2 regions of the Prochlorococcus sp. MIT 0801 genome follow, and region 2 is predicted to be linked to the other one. Evidence: predicted binding sites of a transcription regulator. Region 2 holds the regulator's gene; the other holds the start of a gene.
What was found. The regulator NtcA, encoded in region 2, controls nitrogen genes in cyanobacteria. The targets are predictions, from matches to a motif close to GTANCNNNNGNTAC.
Positions count from the first base shown of each region.

Region 1: urtA (urea ABC transporter substrate-binding protein) is a predicted target of NtcA. The motif match lies at 4,471-4,484, and genes of this name have one in related genera.

Region 1 is NZ_CP007754.1:1,619,522-1,627,405, reverse strand. Features, by position in the region: gene ureC (urease subunit alpha) at 1-967, opposite strand, end outside; gene EW15_RS08805 (urease subunit beta) at 969-1,289, opposite strand; gene EW15_RS08800 (urease subunit gamma) at 1,298-1,600, opposite strand; gene EW15_RS08795 (urease accessory protein UreD) at 1,650-2,573, opposite strand; gene ureE (urease accessory protein UreE) at 2,676-3,116, shown strand; gene EW15_RS08785 (urease accessory protein UreF) at 3,138-3,809, shown strand; gene ureG (urease accessory protein UreG) at 3,809-4,417, shown strand; gene urtA (urea ABC transporter substrate-binding protein) at 4,560-5,837, shown strand; gene urtB (urea ABC transporter permease subunit UrtB) at 5,915-7,072, shown strand; gene urtC (urea ABC transporter permease subunit UrtC) at 7,076-7,884, shown strand, end outside.
Region 2 is NZ_CP007754.1:293,174-301,057, reverse strand. Features, by position in the region: gene pth (aminoacyl-tRNA hydrolase) at 1-385, shown strand, start outside; gene EW15_RS01545 (DUF3146 family protein) at 399-656, shown strand; gene EW15_RS01540 (hypothetical protein) at 640-1,077, opposite strand; gene EW15_RS01535 (DUF3084 domain-containing protein) at 1,078-2,004, opposite strand; gene ntcA (global nitrogen regulator NtcA) at 2,060-2,737, opposite strand; gene EW15_RS01525 (cob(I)yrinic acid a,c-diamide adenosyltransferase) at 3,155-3,706, shown strand; gene dcd (dCTP deaminase) at 3,707-4,300, shown strand; gene thyX (FAD-dependent thymidylate synthase) at 4,303-4,941, shown strand; gene EW15_RS01510 (thioredoxin domain-containing protein) at 4,938-5,504, opposite strand; gene trmB (tRNA (guanosine(46)-N7)-methyltransferase TrmB) at 5,589-6,233, opposite strand; gene EW15_RS01500 (DUF3177 family protein) at 6,508-7,119, shown strand; gene ileS (isoleucine--tRNA ligase) at 7,156-7,884, opposite strand, start outside.

The DNA of each region.
Region 1 (7,884 bases), 600 kb from region 2:
GATGACAAACCATCAACATGTCTAAATGTTCTTCAAGAGTATTTAGAGTGAAAGGCCTAGTTGGATTTGTACTACTGGGAATCACATTTGATTCTCCACAAATTTTGATAATGTCGGGAGCGTGACCCCCTCCAGCTCCTTCGGTATGGAATGTATGAATTGTTCTCCCTTTTATTGCCTGAATTGTATCTTCAACAAAACCAGCTTCGTTTAGGGTATCTGTATGAATACAAACTTGAACGTCTAGTTGATCTGCAACACTTAAGCAGGAATCAATACAGGCCGGTGTCGTTCCCCAGTCTTCATGAAGTTTTAACCCACAAGCACCTGCTCTTATTTGTTCATCTAGTGCTGCTTTGTTAGTTGCATTGCCTTTCCCAAAGAATCCCAGATTAACAGGAAATCCCTCTGCAGATTGCAGCATTCTTGAGATGTGAAATTCTCCTGGTGTACATGTTGTTGCATTAGTACCAGTTGCTGGACCTGTCCCTCCTCCGAGCATTGTCGTGACCCCACTAGCTAAAGCAGTTTCTATTTGTTGTGGACAGATAAAATGAATATGACTATCAATTGCTCCAGCAGTAATAATGTTTCCTTCTCCTGCGATTGCTTCTGTACTGGCTCCAACAATAATGTTGACACCTGCTTGAGTATCAGGATTACCAGCTTTCCCTATACCTGAAATCTTCCCGTCTTTAATGCCAATATCAGCTTTAACAATTCCCCACCAATCTAAAATTAGTGCATTGGTGATAACTGTATCTACTACTCCATTGTCTCTACTTTGTTGTGATTGTCCCATCCCATCACGAATAACCTTGCCTCCACCAAATTTAACTTCGTCTCCATAGTGAGTATGATCCTGTTCAACTTCGAGTATTAAGTCTGTATCTGCAAGTCTAATGCGATCGCCTTTAGTAGGACCATAAGTCTCTGCATAGGCTTGGCGAGAAATTTTGAAAGGCATTTTATTGTTGAAGTGAATCGTTTATAAGTCCGTTAAACCCAAAAATTTTACGGTCTCCTGCATAAGGAACAAGATTAACTTCTCTTTGGTCACCTGGCTCAAATCTGATAGCAGTACCAGCTGGGATGTCTAATCTTTTGCCGAGAGCTTCTTGACGATTAAATTCTAGACCTTTATTTGACTCAAAGAAATGATAATGAGAGCCAATTTGTATTGGTCTATCTGAAGTGTTCGCCACTTTTAGAGTTGTGATTTCTCTTCCTTTGTTGAGTTCAATAAAACCATCTTCGGGAATGAGTTCTCCAGGGATTAAATAAGACATGATTGTAGTTAGCTAATTGGATTGTGAAGTGTTACCAGCTTCGTTCCATCGGGAAAAACAGCTTCTATTTGAACTTCATGGATGAGTTCGGGCACACCCTCCATGACTTGTTCTTTTGTTAGCCATGTAGTTCCCTCGTTCATTAAGGTTGAGACACTCTTGCCATCTCTAGCACCCTCTAGTACTTGAAAACTAAGCCAAGCAACAGCCTCAGGATGATTTAATTTCAAACCTCTATTTAATCTTCGCTCTGCTAAAAGAGCTGCGGTAACTACAAGTAATTTGTCTTTTTCTTGAGGACTTAAGTACATTTTTGAATAGTTAGAATTTTATTTTACTAGCAAAGAAATGCTGAAAAGTTCATGATGGACATTTTGTATCTGTTGATGGATTTTCTTGCATTGGCCAAATCCTCATGTATTCAGGCAAGCTTAATTTTCTTAAAATTCTAGTAAGACTCCAAATCCTATAAAACCAAAATCGAGCTGATTGTGTTGACATGCCTGTGTATCTTGCTGATATGCCATTTTCAAGAAGGCTGCAAGTCATAAAACCCTCAAGTCCAGCTCTTTGTTGTCGGCAGTTGACTAATAAATCAGACAAATCCTTTTGCTTGATTTCTTTAGGTGTTATCCAAGTTAAAGATCCAAATACTGGTCTCTGCTCTAAGCCATGAATTGACTTTAGAGCTTCTCCAGATAGTTCTAATCGATCACTAAATTCATAATGTTTCCTTTGAGAATTCTTCCTGAAGACTTTCAAAGATGATCTCCACACTCCATTACCAAGTTCTTCTCCTGCAGCAGTCCTTCCCAAGCGAACCAAATCAACACACAAAAAGCTTGATGAAGGATCAAGATTAACAGTCATATTTTGTTCGAAAAGACCTCCCTGATAGACAATTAACTCTTGAGGGATCCACTCAAAGTCAGAATTTTTTTCAATTTGAAAAAAACATTTTTGATTTGCCCATCTCCCTTGTGGATTTAGTTTTGACCTGCCTCTACTTCCATAAACTTTCTGAGCTGCTACCGAAGAACATATAGCACTGCTATCTTCTTCAGCGTTTATATTTATTGTGAGTTGATCACCTCCAACGATTCCACCAGCACTATGGAGAATTGGTATTTCACATCTCCCATCTTTTTTATCATTGAATACTCTCATTAATTTTAATGGAGCAGTGCATTTTGCTTGATGAATTGTTTTAACAATATCTTTGTTATTTGATTTTGGCCTCTTGTACAGCCTTAGATCACAAGTTCCATGCCATTGAGATGTCATTGAAAAGCTTTATGGTTTTTGTTCAGTTGGTTTTGAGAAAATAATAAATGTCTGATCTGGTAGACATAATCTATAAAATTGAAATCTATAAAGAATTGAAGCTTGTCTCACGAATTAATCTATCTTACCAAGAGAATTAGTGCTCAAGTGATAGGACATGGCCTTTTACTTCCCTTGTCTGCAAAAGAGAGGACTCAGCTTCGTGGTAAGCGATCAACTGTTGATGGAACTGATGTGATTTTAAATTTGCCTAGAGGAGGAGGTCGGTTGATTCCTGGAGAGGTATTGAAAAGTGAGAATTCACAAGTCTTTGTAATCATAGAGGCCGCTGATGAAGATGTAATAAGAATTAGCTCAGAAAATAGATTGAAATTGTTAAAAGCTGCTTATCATTTAGGTAATAGACATGTTGAAATTGAGTTATATGAGAAAGAGTTATATTTACTTAATGATGTGATTATGAAAAAGATGTTAGAAGGCCAAGGCTTTGAAATAGAAAATTTCCAAAGAGCTTTTTCTCCCGAGTTAGGTGCTTATGAGTAGGAGGTTTGATTAATTCCGTTTATGAAACTTGAGCTTTTACAATTAATGAGCCCATCATTACCAGTTGGCGCTTTTAGTTACTCCGAAGGATTGGAGTGGCTTGTTCAAAACAATAAAGTATATGATGAGACAACACTGTTCAATTGGATTGAAAATGAACTTTCTCGAGGTCAGATAACAATTGAGGCAAGCTCAATTGCTCACATAATGAGAGATTTAGTTAATTGGAAAGATCATAAAGATGTTCAATTTAAGTATGTTATTGAAGAGTGGAATTCTTGGTTGAGTTCACTTAGAGATTCTCCAGAGGTTAGATCTCAACAAATACAAATGGGCGAATCTCTATTGCAGCTTCTCATTGATCTAGAGCATCCTCTTCCTGATTATGAAAAGAAATTTATATGGCCGATAGCTTGGGCTTGGGCTGGAGTATGCTGGGATATATCTCAAATTGATTTGGTGGAGGGTTTTTTATATAGTTGGGTAGCTAATCAATTAAGTGCGGCATTAAGACTATTGTCATTAGGGCCAACAAAAGCTCAACAGCTTCAAAAAAAATCCTTATTACTTATTAAGTCTCAATCAAGTTACTTGTTGCAACAGAATCCGAAAGAAATTTGGATTAGCGATGTTGGCGCCATTATGGCGCAACAATCGCATATAGAACTTTATTCAAGATTATTTAGAAGCTAATGGAAAGTAAATTGAGAGTCGGAATAGCTGGACCAGTAGGGTCTGGGAAAACGGCTATTATTCAGAGACTATGTGAAAACCTAAAAGATAAATTAGAAATTGCAGTAGTCACAAACGATATTTATACGCAAGAAGATGCAAAATTTTTAACTAATTCAAAGGCGTTAGAACCCGAACGTATTAAGGGAGTTGAAACGGGAGGATGCCCACATACAGCGATAAGGGAAGATTGTTCTATAAATCGCATTGCGGTTGAAGAGCTAGAGCATAAATTTACAACTTTAGATTTAGTATTTGTTGAGAGTGGTGGAGATAATCTTGCTGCAAGTTTTAGCCCTGAGTTGGTTGATATATGTATCTATATAATTGATGTCGCAGCCGGGGATAAGATACCCAGGAAAGGTGGACCAGGAATAACACGTTCAGATTTATTAGTAATCAATAAGATTGATCTTGCTGAAATGGTTGGAGCAAGCTTGAAAATAATGGAGAGAGATACTCTATTGATGAGAAAAAATCTTCCTTGGTGCTTTACTAATACCAAAACAGGGGATGGCATAAAAGTAATCGAAGAATTTTTGTGTAATCTGATACCTTCTAAAGGTTAGAAGGTATCAGATTACACAAAAACCTATCTTCGTTTACTGAAATAGCTAGAACTGTCTCATTGGTTACAAAAATAGGGGTGTTCAGTTGGATACTTTCCCTAAACCCCAAGGTGGGCAAACAACTAAATTTAGTTCGTATTTCATGAAGCTTTCAAAGCGCATTTTCGCAGGTTTGGCTACTGCCTCATTAGCAGTAACTGTGACTGCTTGTGGTGGATCAGATTCCTCAGGCAACTTTGATGACACCGTAACTGTTGGAATTCTCCATTCTCTTTCAGGGACAATGGCAATCTCTGAGTCAACTCTTGTTGATACAGAGAAAATGGCTATTGAGGAAATCAATGCAGCTGGCGGTGTAACAGTCGATGGTAAAAGCTATAAAATTGAATACATCGTCGAAGATGGAGCCTCAGATTGGCCTACCTTTGCTGAGAAATCTAAGAAGTTAATCGACCAAGATGGAGTACCAGTTGTCTTTGGTGGCTGGACATCTGCAAGTCGTAAGGCAATGCTTCCAGTTTATGAATCTAAAGATGCATTCCTTTATTACCCAATTCAATATGAAGCACAAGAGTGCTCCAATAATATTTTCTATACAGGAGCAACTCCTAATCAGCAGTCTGAGCCAGCTACGGATTTCATGTATAAGCGCTCACCAGCTGCTGGAGGGGATTTCTTCTTAGTTGGGTCTGATTATGTTTTCCCGAGAACTTCTAATACGATTACTAAAGCTCAAGTTAAACAACTTGGCGGTAAAGTTGTTGGAGAAGACTATCTTCCTTTAGGTAATACAGAAGTTGCTCCTATTATCTCAAAGATAAAAGTTGCTCTTCCTGATGGTGGAATCATCGTTAACACTTTGAATGGTGACCAAAACGTTGCTTTCTTCAAACAAATCCAGGATGCAGGAATCACTCCTTCTAATGGCTATTACGTAATGAACTACTCCATTGCGGAAGAAGAGATTAGTACGATTGGACCTGAGTTCCTTGAGGGGCATTATGGTGCTTGGAACTACATGATGTCTATTGATACTCCAGCCTCAAAGAAATTTGCTAAGAGCTTTAAGAAGAGATGGGGTAGCGACCGTGTTGTAGCTGATCCTCAAGAATCTGCTTACAATATGGTTTACCTTTGGAAGCAGGCAGTTGAAGATGCAGGTACATTTGATGACAATGCTGTTAGAGAAGCATTGGTTGGCCAGACATTCGATGCTCCACAAGGACCAGTAGAAGTTATGCCAAATCATCATCTATCTCAAACAGTGAGAATCGGTGAAATCAACTCTGAAGGTGGATTTACAATCCTTGAAGAAACTGGAGTAGTTGAGCCACAAGCATGGAACCAAAAACATCCAAGTTCAAAAGGTTATGCTTGTGATTGGACTGATCCTAAGAAAGGTGAAAAATATAGGATGTAATTCAATTTTTGACTTATAAATAGATTCTAATAAGGAGCCTTCGGGCTCCTTATTTCTTTAAAAAAACAACCAAGCTAGTGCAACTTTTTCTTGAAAGCCTCTTTAATGGCGTTGCTATTGGCTCAGTTTTGCTTGTCGCAGCACTGGGACTAGCAATTGTCTTCGGTTTAATGGGTGTCATCAATCTTGCTCATGGCGAATTGATGATGCTTGGTGCTTATTCAACATACATAACTCAATTAATTTTTAAACAAGTTTCTTTTTTAAAACCTTTTTATGATTCGTATGTCATAGTAGCTATTTTTATTGCTTTTTTAGTTAGTGGAACAGTTGGGATTCTTTTAGAACGAACAGTTATTAGACGTCTCTATGGAAGTCCTCTTGAAACACTTTTAGCTACATGGGGAGTTAGCCTAATACTTCAACAATTTGTTAGAAGTGTTCCTCTGGCTTATGGAAGTGGTTTGGTTGTAGCACTTTTCTTTGGATTGTTTTCGCCATTATTTATTTCTGATGACTTACTTTCTGGCGCAAAAGGTAAATTAATAAGGGCATGTACCTGGGGCTTTTCTGCCTTGCTAGGTGTCACAACAGGAGGTATTTTATCTTCTTTAGTAAGTAAACTCAGTCGCGCAAGTGCAAGAAATGTTGATGTTACTGCCCCTTCTTGGATGAGAGGTGGAATAGATTTTGTTGGAATTACTTTTCCTAAAACACGTTTATTAATAATCCTTATCACCGTAATATCTGTTTTAGTAGTGATTTTCTTTCTTGATAAAACAGCGTGGGGAATGAGAATTAGAGCAGTAACTCAAAATAGACCTATGAGTGATTGTTTAGGTATATCAACAGAAACAGTAGATATTATTACTTTTGGAATTGGCTCTGGTCTTGCTGGTGTCGCTGGTGTTGCCGTTTCACTTCTTGGTTCAGTAGGCCCAAATGTTGGCGGAAATTATATTGTTGGATGTTTTATGGTTGTCGTTCTTGGTGGAGTAGGTAATTTGCTAGGCACAATTCTTGCTTCTTTCTCTATAGGAATTATGACTGATTTAATTGGAGCAGGGAGACTCCTTACCATTTGGCCAGATATGCCTTCACCTCTGGCATCAACAATAGATTTTTTTGCGACAACAAGTATGGCTAGAGTGATGATATTTGCACTAATAGTCATATTCTTGCAATTCCGACCAACTGGGATGTTCCCTCAAAAAGGAAGAATGGTGGAGTCTTAACTTATGAGTATTTTTTCTACAAAAAAAAGTTGGATTCACTTAACTATTTGGGTGATAATCATTGCATTAATTATTGCTGCTCCTACATTACTTCCTGTTTTTAGATTAAATCTCTTAGGTAGATATCTATCTCTTGCAATAGTGGCTCTAGGAGTTGATTTGATTTGGGGATTTACAGGAATGTTGAGCTTAGGCCAAGGAATTTTCTTTGCTCTTGGTGGATATTGCGCTGCAATGTTCCTCCAATTGAATAGTTCAGGACAATTTCCAAATGGTATCCCCGAGTTTTTTGGTTTATATGGAGTCGAAAAACTTCCATTTTTCTGGGAACCTTTTAAAAGTTCAATTTTTACTCTTATTTCCATTTGGTTGCTTCCAGCAATAATTGCTGGTCTTCTAGGTTATTTAGTTTTTAGAAATAGAATTAAAGGTGTTTATTTTTCAATCCTTACACAAGCGGCTCTTTTGGTTTTTTTCAATTTCTTTAATGGTCAACAGAAATTGATAAATGGAACAAATGGTTTAAAAACAGACGTAACTCAACTTTTTGGACAAATGGTAGGTTCTGAAATAATGCAAAGATGGTTCTTTTGGATATCAGCTATTTTAGTAATATTTGCATGGGTTTTTGCGAGGTGGATTGTTCGAGATAGATTTGGAAATATCCTTATCGGAATTAGAGATGATGAAGCTCGAGTTCGTTTCACTGGATATAATCCAGTAATTTTTAAAACAATAATTTTCTCAATAGCAGGAGGCTTAGCTGGAATTTCAGGGGCTTTGTACACAGTTCAATCTGGAATAGTTTCTCC
Region 2 (7,884 bases):
AAAATCAGTAAGATCAACAAAGGATTGGTTTAATTTTAAAAATAATCAATTAATAGTCTTAGTCGACGACATGGATCTCCCTCTGGGAAAAATAAGAGTCCGCTCTAAAGGCAGCTCAGGAGGTCATAATGGATTGAAAAGCATTATCAACCATCTTGGTACTGATGAGTTTAAGCGATTAAAGATTGGTATAGGAGCGCCAAGTAACGACCAACAAGAGAGGAAATCTAAAACTGTTTCTCACGTTTTAGGAAAATTTTCAAAAGATGAATTCATAATATTAGATTTAATCATTCATGAAATAATTAGTTGTATTGAATCAATTACATCTAATAATTGGGAAAAGATAACTACTCGACTAAATTCGTACAAACCTAACATTTAATAACTTTATAAAAATGTATAACAAGCCATCAACTACTGCATATCTTCAAATTCATAAGCAATGCTTTAATCAAAAAAAAGTTGAGGGGATTGTCCGTGCAGGAAATTTTGAGTGGAGTTTTATTTGGGCTTTTAATCAGGGACAACTTTTTGTCGAACCGCCACTAGGCAGGGCGCTAATAAAAGATGCATTAGAGCGCTATTTAGTAAAAGCTGATTATAAACTTGAGTCTGGTGGAGATTACATTTTTACAGTTAGGGCCAAGTTTTAATACTGACTTTAGCTGGCCAAATAAATCTATATTTTAAAAAATCTTCCAATAAAATCAACGCGACAATTGCATCAAGATTCGCAGGAGGAAAAAGAATTTCTTTTGGAAGCCAACGAATAAAATAATTTGGAGGCCAAATTTGCCAATATCTAAATCTTGCTCTTAGCGTTGATCCTCTTTCATTCACATAATTTATATTCAAAAAATTATTTCGTTTTAATTTATTCCCTATATACTTACAATTAGTTCCATCACCAATTATTATATTGATAATGTCGTAATCTTCATTCCATCGAGAAACTAAATCAGAAGATTTATTTAATGAAGCTACACCTGCCTCAATAACTTTTCCGGATTGAATATCAGCCAATAATAAACCACATTTTTTCATTCCAGGATCTATGGATATATAAAGACTCATTTAACTCTTGTTTAGTATAGATTTTGCTAGAGATTTTAATTCCAATGATACGGAGACTTTTTCAGCACTTTGACTATCATCAAGAGCCCTTGTAATAATTTGGAAATCTCCCTTTTTTTTACTAACTAGATATTTTCCTAAATTATTAATTTGATTAGCATTAATTTTCAACTCAGAACTTAATGATCCTCGACGCCTAACCTCAGCTAAAGTTGAAGCCATTAAAAGATTAATCTTCTTACTGATAGTTTCAGAATCTGATTTTAATAAAGATATATTTTCTATCGCAATAACTTCACCTTTCTTTGTAATCATTTTATTTAATGTGACTTCAGGAAATGCATAAACATAATTTTCACCTCTAAGTATATTTCCTGCTGATTTAATCCTAACGACCCAACTTCTATTATCAGCTATCTTTTTTTCAAGTTTCTCAATATCATCTTTACGAACTAATAATATTCTTCGATATTCAGATTGATTTGTTTTTACTAAATTAAAAGCATAAAAATTTGCTTGCTGTAATATACTTTCTATAATTTTTTTAATATCATTCGTTTTATTTAATTTAATAGTCTTAGTTACTAGAGTTTGACCACTACTAATTACTACATTCCCACTCCTAAAAGCATACAAATTTTTCTCTAATTTTTTTAATTCTTTTTCACTCTCTATAATCTTTTCTCGAATATCCTCTAACTGAAATAATCCAACCCTTAAATCTCTATCAAATATAACCATAGTTGCAAATGAAATAGCACTAATAATACTTCCAGTAAAAACAGTTATTAATACAGCGGTACTTTTTGGTCTTAATTTAAATATACTTAAACGCGCTTTGCCAACTTTTGTACCTAAGCGATCACCTAGAGTAGAAAGTATTCCACCCAGGATTAATAGTAAAAGAATTTTCAGCCAGACAGTCACAGAGAGAAAGAAGAAGAATTAATCAAACCTCTTAAACCTTAGTATGCAATGGCCTTCAATTAAATCTTTTCGCAAGCGCTATTGGATCAAATATGGTTATTTTCTTCCTATCTATTGCCAATAAGGAGGAACTTTTCAACTCACCAAGTAGTCGTGTAATAGTAACTCTGGTTGAGCCTATGGCCTCAGCAATGGCTTGATGAGAGAGTCTCAAGTCAATTGTGACTCCTTTTTCCCCAGCCACGCCAAAGTCTCTACATAAAACAAGTAAAAAGCTTGCAAGACGAGAAGACATATCTCTATGAGTCAAAGTTTCAATCATTGTTTCAGTTTGAAGTACCCGACTTGATAAACCTTGTAAAAGTAGCAGCCCAACAGAGGCATCTTGCTCGATTGCATTCCTTACTGATGTGGCTGGGGCAGAAACGAGCTCCACACGAGTAAAGGCAATTGCGTGATAAAAACGATCTGATCTATGTCCTGTTAATAAAGATAAAACTCCAAACAGACTATTTTCTCTTAACAAAGCAACAGTAATTTCTTCGCCCGTTTCATAGACTCTGCTCAATCGAACTGCACCACGTCTTATCAAATAAACCCTTTCTGCAGGATCACCAGGAAAAAAAATAGTTTTTGACCTATCAACTGTTTCAGTAGAGAATCCCTCCAAAGATTTAATTACATCTAAGAGAGACTTATTTGGCGGCAATGGAGAAGATGAATTACCAACCATCTGGCTATTTCTTGGTTGGTTGAAACGAGTAAAGCCACGATAGGAGGTGACCATGTTTAATTAACTGTTCTGAGAACATTAATAAGTCGAGAAAAAACGATATGTAGCCATGGCGACTTTTTTGAACCTAAGTCTTTAATACAAGGCTGTTCGTTCAGGAAATTCTATCTTTTTTTCACTCAAAAAATTGCGACTATTTTTTCAAAAGGTATGAAAAACTACTTTCTCCTGTTTTTTTTGAATCGCTTTTGGGGCCTTAATAGTTTTGAGAACCAATTATTCTTACTCCATACACCACAGATAGTGTTCAATTGGTTGATTAGAAATTTTATGCCGCTAGATTAATTTGAAGACATTCTGATCAAAATCAATATGAATGCACGAGCGAGTATTAATGCTCAACAAAGGGGTTCATCTATGTCAACAGAGACGTCTCTAAGGCCTACCCCCATTAAAAAGCCTTTACAACTAGTTGCGACACAAGGCCAAGTTCAAATCCATACTTCTACTTTCAGAGGCAGTTTTTCTGTTGTTCTTAGTGAGGCAATTAGATCTGCAGGATTAGGAAGCCAGGTTTTAATAGCACAATTTTTGAGAGGTGGAGTCAATCAAGGGCCAAGTGGAGCTATCAATCTTTGCGGGCGACTTGAGTGGTTAAGACCAGCAATTGAAACGTGCTTACCAGAAAAAATATTGGAAGAACATTTATCTTTAAAGAGAAAATATGAAGAAAAAGCGATCAAAGAACTTTGGGAATTTTGTAAAGCACGTTTAATTGAAAAAAAAATAGATAAAATCATTCTTGATGAAATTGGAATGGCTATTAGTCTTGGTTTCATTGAAGAAAATGATTTAATTTTCTTGATAAATAATCGACCATCATCCACAGATATTATTCTTACAGGACCATCAATCCCGCCTAAAGTAATTGAAATGGCTGATCAAATCACTGAATTACGCTGCAATTAAATGTTAAAAAACGATCGTTGGATTGCTGAACAGGCTTCATTAGGAATGCTTGAACCTTTTCAAGAAAAGCTAATAAGACATCTTGAGCCGGAATCAGAAAAATCTCCTGTTTTAAGCTTTGGTTGCTCATCATATGGATATGATTTGCGTCTCTCTTCTAAAGAGTTTTTGATTTTTAGGCATGTCCCTGGAACAGTAATGAATCCGAAAAAGTTTAATCCTGCCAATTTAGAACCCACAGATTTGAAAGAAGACAAAGATGGTAAATATTTTATTTTACCTGCTCACTCTTACGGCCTTGGTGTTGCATTAGAAAAAATGAAAGTACCGCCAAATATTACAGTTATTTGCCTTGGGAAAAGCACCTACGCCCGCCTAGGAATAATCGTAAATACAACTCCTGCTGAAGCAAGCTGGGAAGGTCATCTAACCCTGGAATTCAGTAACAGCTCTGGAGCAGATTGCAGGATTTATGCTGATGAAGGAATTTGTCAATTACTTTTCTTTGAAGGAGATCCTTGCGAAACAACTTACAGTGATAGGAAAGGTAAATATCAATATCAACAAGAAAAAGTAACCCTAGCAAAGGTTTAAATATGAGTTGTGTTCAATTAATAACTTCTACGCCAGACGCTGAAAAAAGCATGGCATATATTGCCAGGGTTAGTAATCCAAAAAATCAAGACAATGATGATTTTACAAAATTAATTGGGTATTGCATTAAAAATGAACATTGGAGCGTATTCGAGCAAGCTTATATGACTTTACAAATAGAAACTACTAGAGGAATTGCTGCACAAATTTTAAGACATCGATCATTTACCTTTCAAGAATTCTCACAACGCTATGCCGATAGCATGCAATTAGGAGAAATTCCTATCCCCGAATTAAGAAGACAAGATAATAAAAATAGACAAAATTCTATATCAGACTTGCCAGAAGAAATTATCAATACATTCAACAAAAAAATCAAACATCAATTTAATCAGAATAAAGAACTTTATGAAGAGATGTTAGAAGCTGGAATCGCCAAAGAATGTGCAAGATTTGTACTTCCACTTGCTACGCCAACCAGAATTTACATGACAGGATCATGTCGCTCGTGGATTCATTACATAAATCTTAGAACTGGTCATGGCACGCAAAAAGAGCATATGGAGATTGCACAAGAATGTAAAAATATTTTTTCAAAAGCATATCCAGTAGTTTCATCAGCTTTAAACTGGCTAGTCTAGCTATGATATCTAGGGCCTTCTGCTCTAATATTATTTTGCACTTTTAAATTGTTTTTAGAAATCAAATTACTTGAATTTGATAATTTAGTGTAAGATGGTAACTCAGAATTATTAATTAAAGCAAGAAAGATTTCATTAAGTTCAGTATATTTTCTAACTCCTAATGAAAAGCCCTTAAATTCACCTTTATCGTTAAAAAAAGTTAATTGAGGAATACCATTAACATTATATTTTTCAATCAAATCCAACCATCTTGAATTATCGACATTAAGTAAAACTATATCTATCTTATTTGAATATAGTTTCTCAGCATCAAACATGTCGGGAGCCATTTCTTTGCAAGCTTCACACCAATCCGCATAAAATTCAAATACTGTAGGTTTTCCATTCAACAAAGCTATGTCTGGTTCCAAGGAGTTCTTAGCCAATTGATCAAGCATTGCATTAGCTTTAAACCCACTTCGGAAAAAGAAAAGTAAAGCAACTAAAAAAAGACTAAGTAAAACTAAAAAAATTTTTTGAAGGAGGCCAAGATCTTCATCTGAATTGGAGTTATCAATCATCAGAAATCACACTTTCTGTATAAGAATTATTATATACATAAACTTTAACTTATAACATATCATATATTTTGAGTATAAATTTTATTAATTAATGAATAATAGGTTATTTCTAATATACATTACTCTATAAATTAGCAGATTTTTTTTAAGAGAAAATATTTCTCTATCTGTCTTCACATTATAAGGATTTTTATCAATGAATCTTTGAGGTCCTACATCTTTTCTATTAAAATATCTATTTTTATCAATCGTATTAGTCATATATTCAATAAGTTTGAATATATCGCTTTGAATAAATATTTCGCCATCATTACTCATAGCTTTAGCAATTGAATTGAGGATACTTGTCTTTAATACCCTCCTCTTGAAGTGTTTTCTTTTAAACCAAGGGTCTGGAAATTGAATTGAAACTCTTTTTAATTGACCATAATCTAAATCAGACAACCATTCATCGAGACTGACATTAACATTACAAAATAAAAATTTTAAATTATTCAATTCTAATTTTCTTCTTTTCTTTTCACACAAACTAACAAGAGGTTCTCTTATCTCAAGCCCAACAAAATTCCAGTCAGGATGTTTTTTGGCTAGTTCAATCAGAAATTCACCTTTTGCAGATCCAATATCTAAATGAATTGGATAGTGAGATTCCTCAAAAAGAACATTCTTACTGGGAAGAGATAATGGTAACTGAAAAAATTGGCTTAAAGGATTTACATGCTGTCTCACAAAATGAAACCTGAAATAAATAAATCAGATTACTATATTAGTAAAGTCAATTAATTTTTTCAAAAGATGATATAAAGACAAACCAATTTATAAATTTTTGATGAGAGTCTTTTAATTATTTAATTTTAATTGGTATATACTCATTAAGTAAGCAATTGTAGAATTGGGGCAATAATCTAAGAATTCCGCAAATATAGAGAAAACGCTTTAATAATTAAGAATAATCATCAAAAGAATACCTTAAGGTTGATAATACATATAAATGAGATTTTTTTTGACTGAACCTCAATTCCAAATTCTAGTTTGGCTCTCATATCGAATTGCTGCTACCTTCGCACTCGGTCTCCCATTATTTCTATTGATTTGGGCAAAAAGATCCAATTCGAGGTCTATTGATCGACTTTTATCAATTTACTGGAAAGTTTCTAGTCTTTATGCGATAAACCTATTATTTCTTAGTGTTGAGAGCCAATTAGGCCAATTAATTTCATTGGTTGCCCCAATACTTATGGTTAGTTCTATTTGGTTTTGGTTTGATTTAAATCAAGAAATTGATGAAATGCCTGCTCATAAACCAATTGCTTTAACTACACGAATTTGGCGTTGGACTTTAACTTTTTGGTCCTTACTAAATACTGGACTTCATCTATTTAGTTGGAGATGTTTGAATTCAATCAATGAGAACTATTGTGATACTTGGAGAGAAATTCCATTTAATTCATTCATTACAACAAAAACAATAATAAAATTTGTTTTAGACGGTAATTGGAGTATAGGGTTTGCTACATTTTTTGCCTATTTAGCTCTAGTATTCTATTTAATAGGTTTACTACAATGGTTGCTTATCCAATTACCAAAGAATGGTCGTTTCGCCGGTAAATTTTAAAAAATAATAACTTTAATATTAAAAGTTAATTACTATTTAAATAGCTAAGACTATTTTTTCGCACCTTTTGCAAATATTTGAGTGTTGAGGACTCTTACTCATTTCTATTTCATAATGCCAACATCTTTCACACTTAAATCCCCTTGCTTTTGCAATCTCGACTGAAGCATAATCATTGTCCTCACTAACTAAAACTTCAGCCCATGGCTCACCGCCAATTTGTAAAGATGAAACTAGGAACCAATCTCTTAATACATCAACATTATTAGATTCGCTTTCAGCTAACCATTCAATAGCAGCTTTAACTTTTTGATCAGAGATATCAACCCTTACTGATGCTTCCAAAGAAGAACCTAACGCTTGATTATTTCTACAACTCTCCAACATACGATTAATAACTGCTCTGAGTTTACGGAGTTCATTCACATGAGAATTAAAACTACTATTTCGCCATGATTTAGGAACATTAGGCCATCCTCTTTGAAATACTGAGGCTTCCTCTAAGTCATATGGAATATTCTGCCAAATATCTTCTGCCATATGACATAAAACAGGTGCAATTAATCCAGATATTTTTTCAATTACCAAGGATAAAACTGTCTGACAACTTCTTCTTCTAAAGTCAGATTTAGAACTCACATATAACCTATCTTTTGCAATATCTAAGTAAAAATTAGATAGATCAACAACACAAAAATTTTGAATTGTTTGGAAAAATTTCGAAAATTCAAAATTATTGTATGCATCTGATATTTCATCGATTAC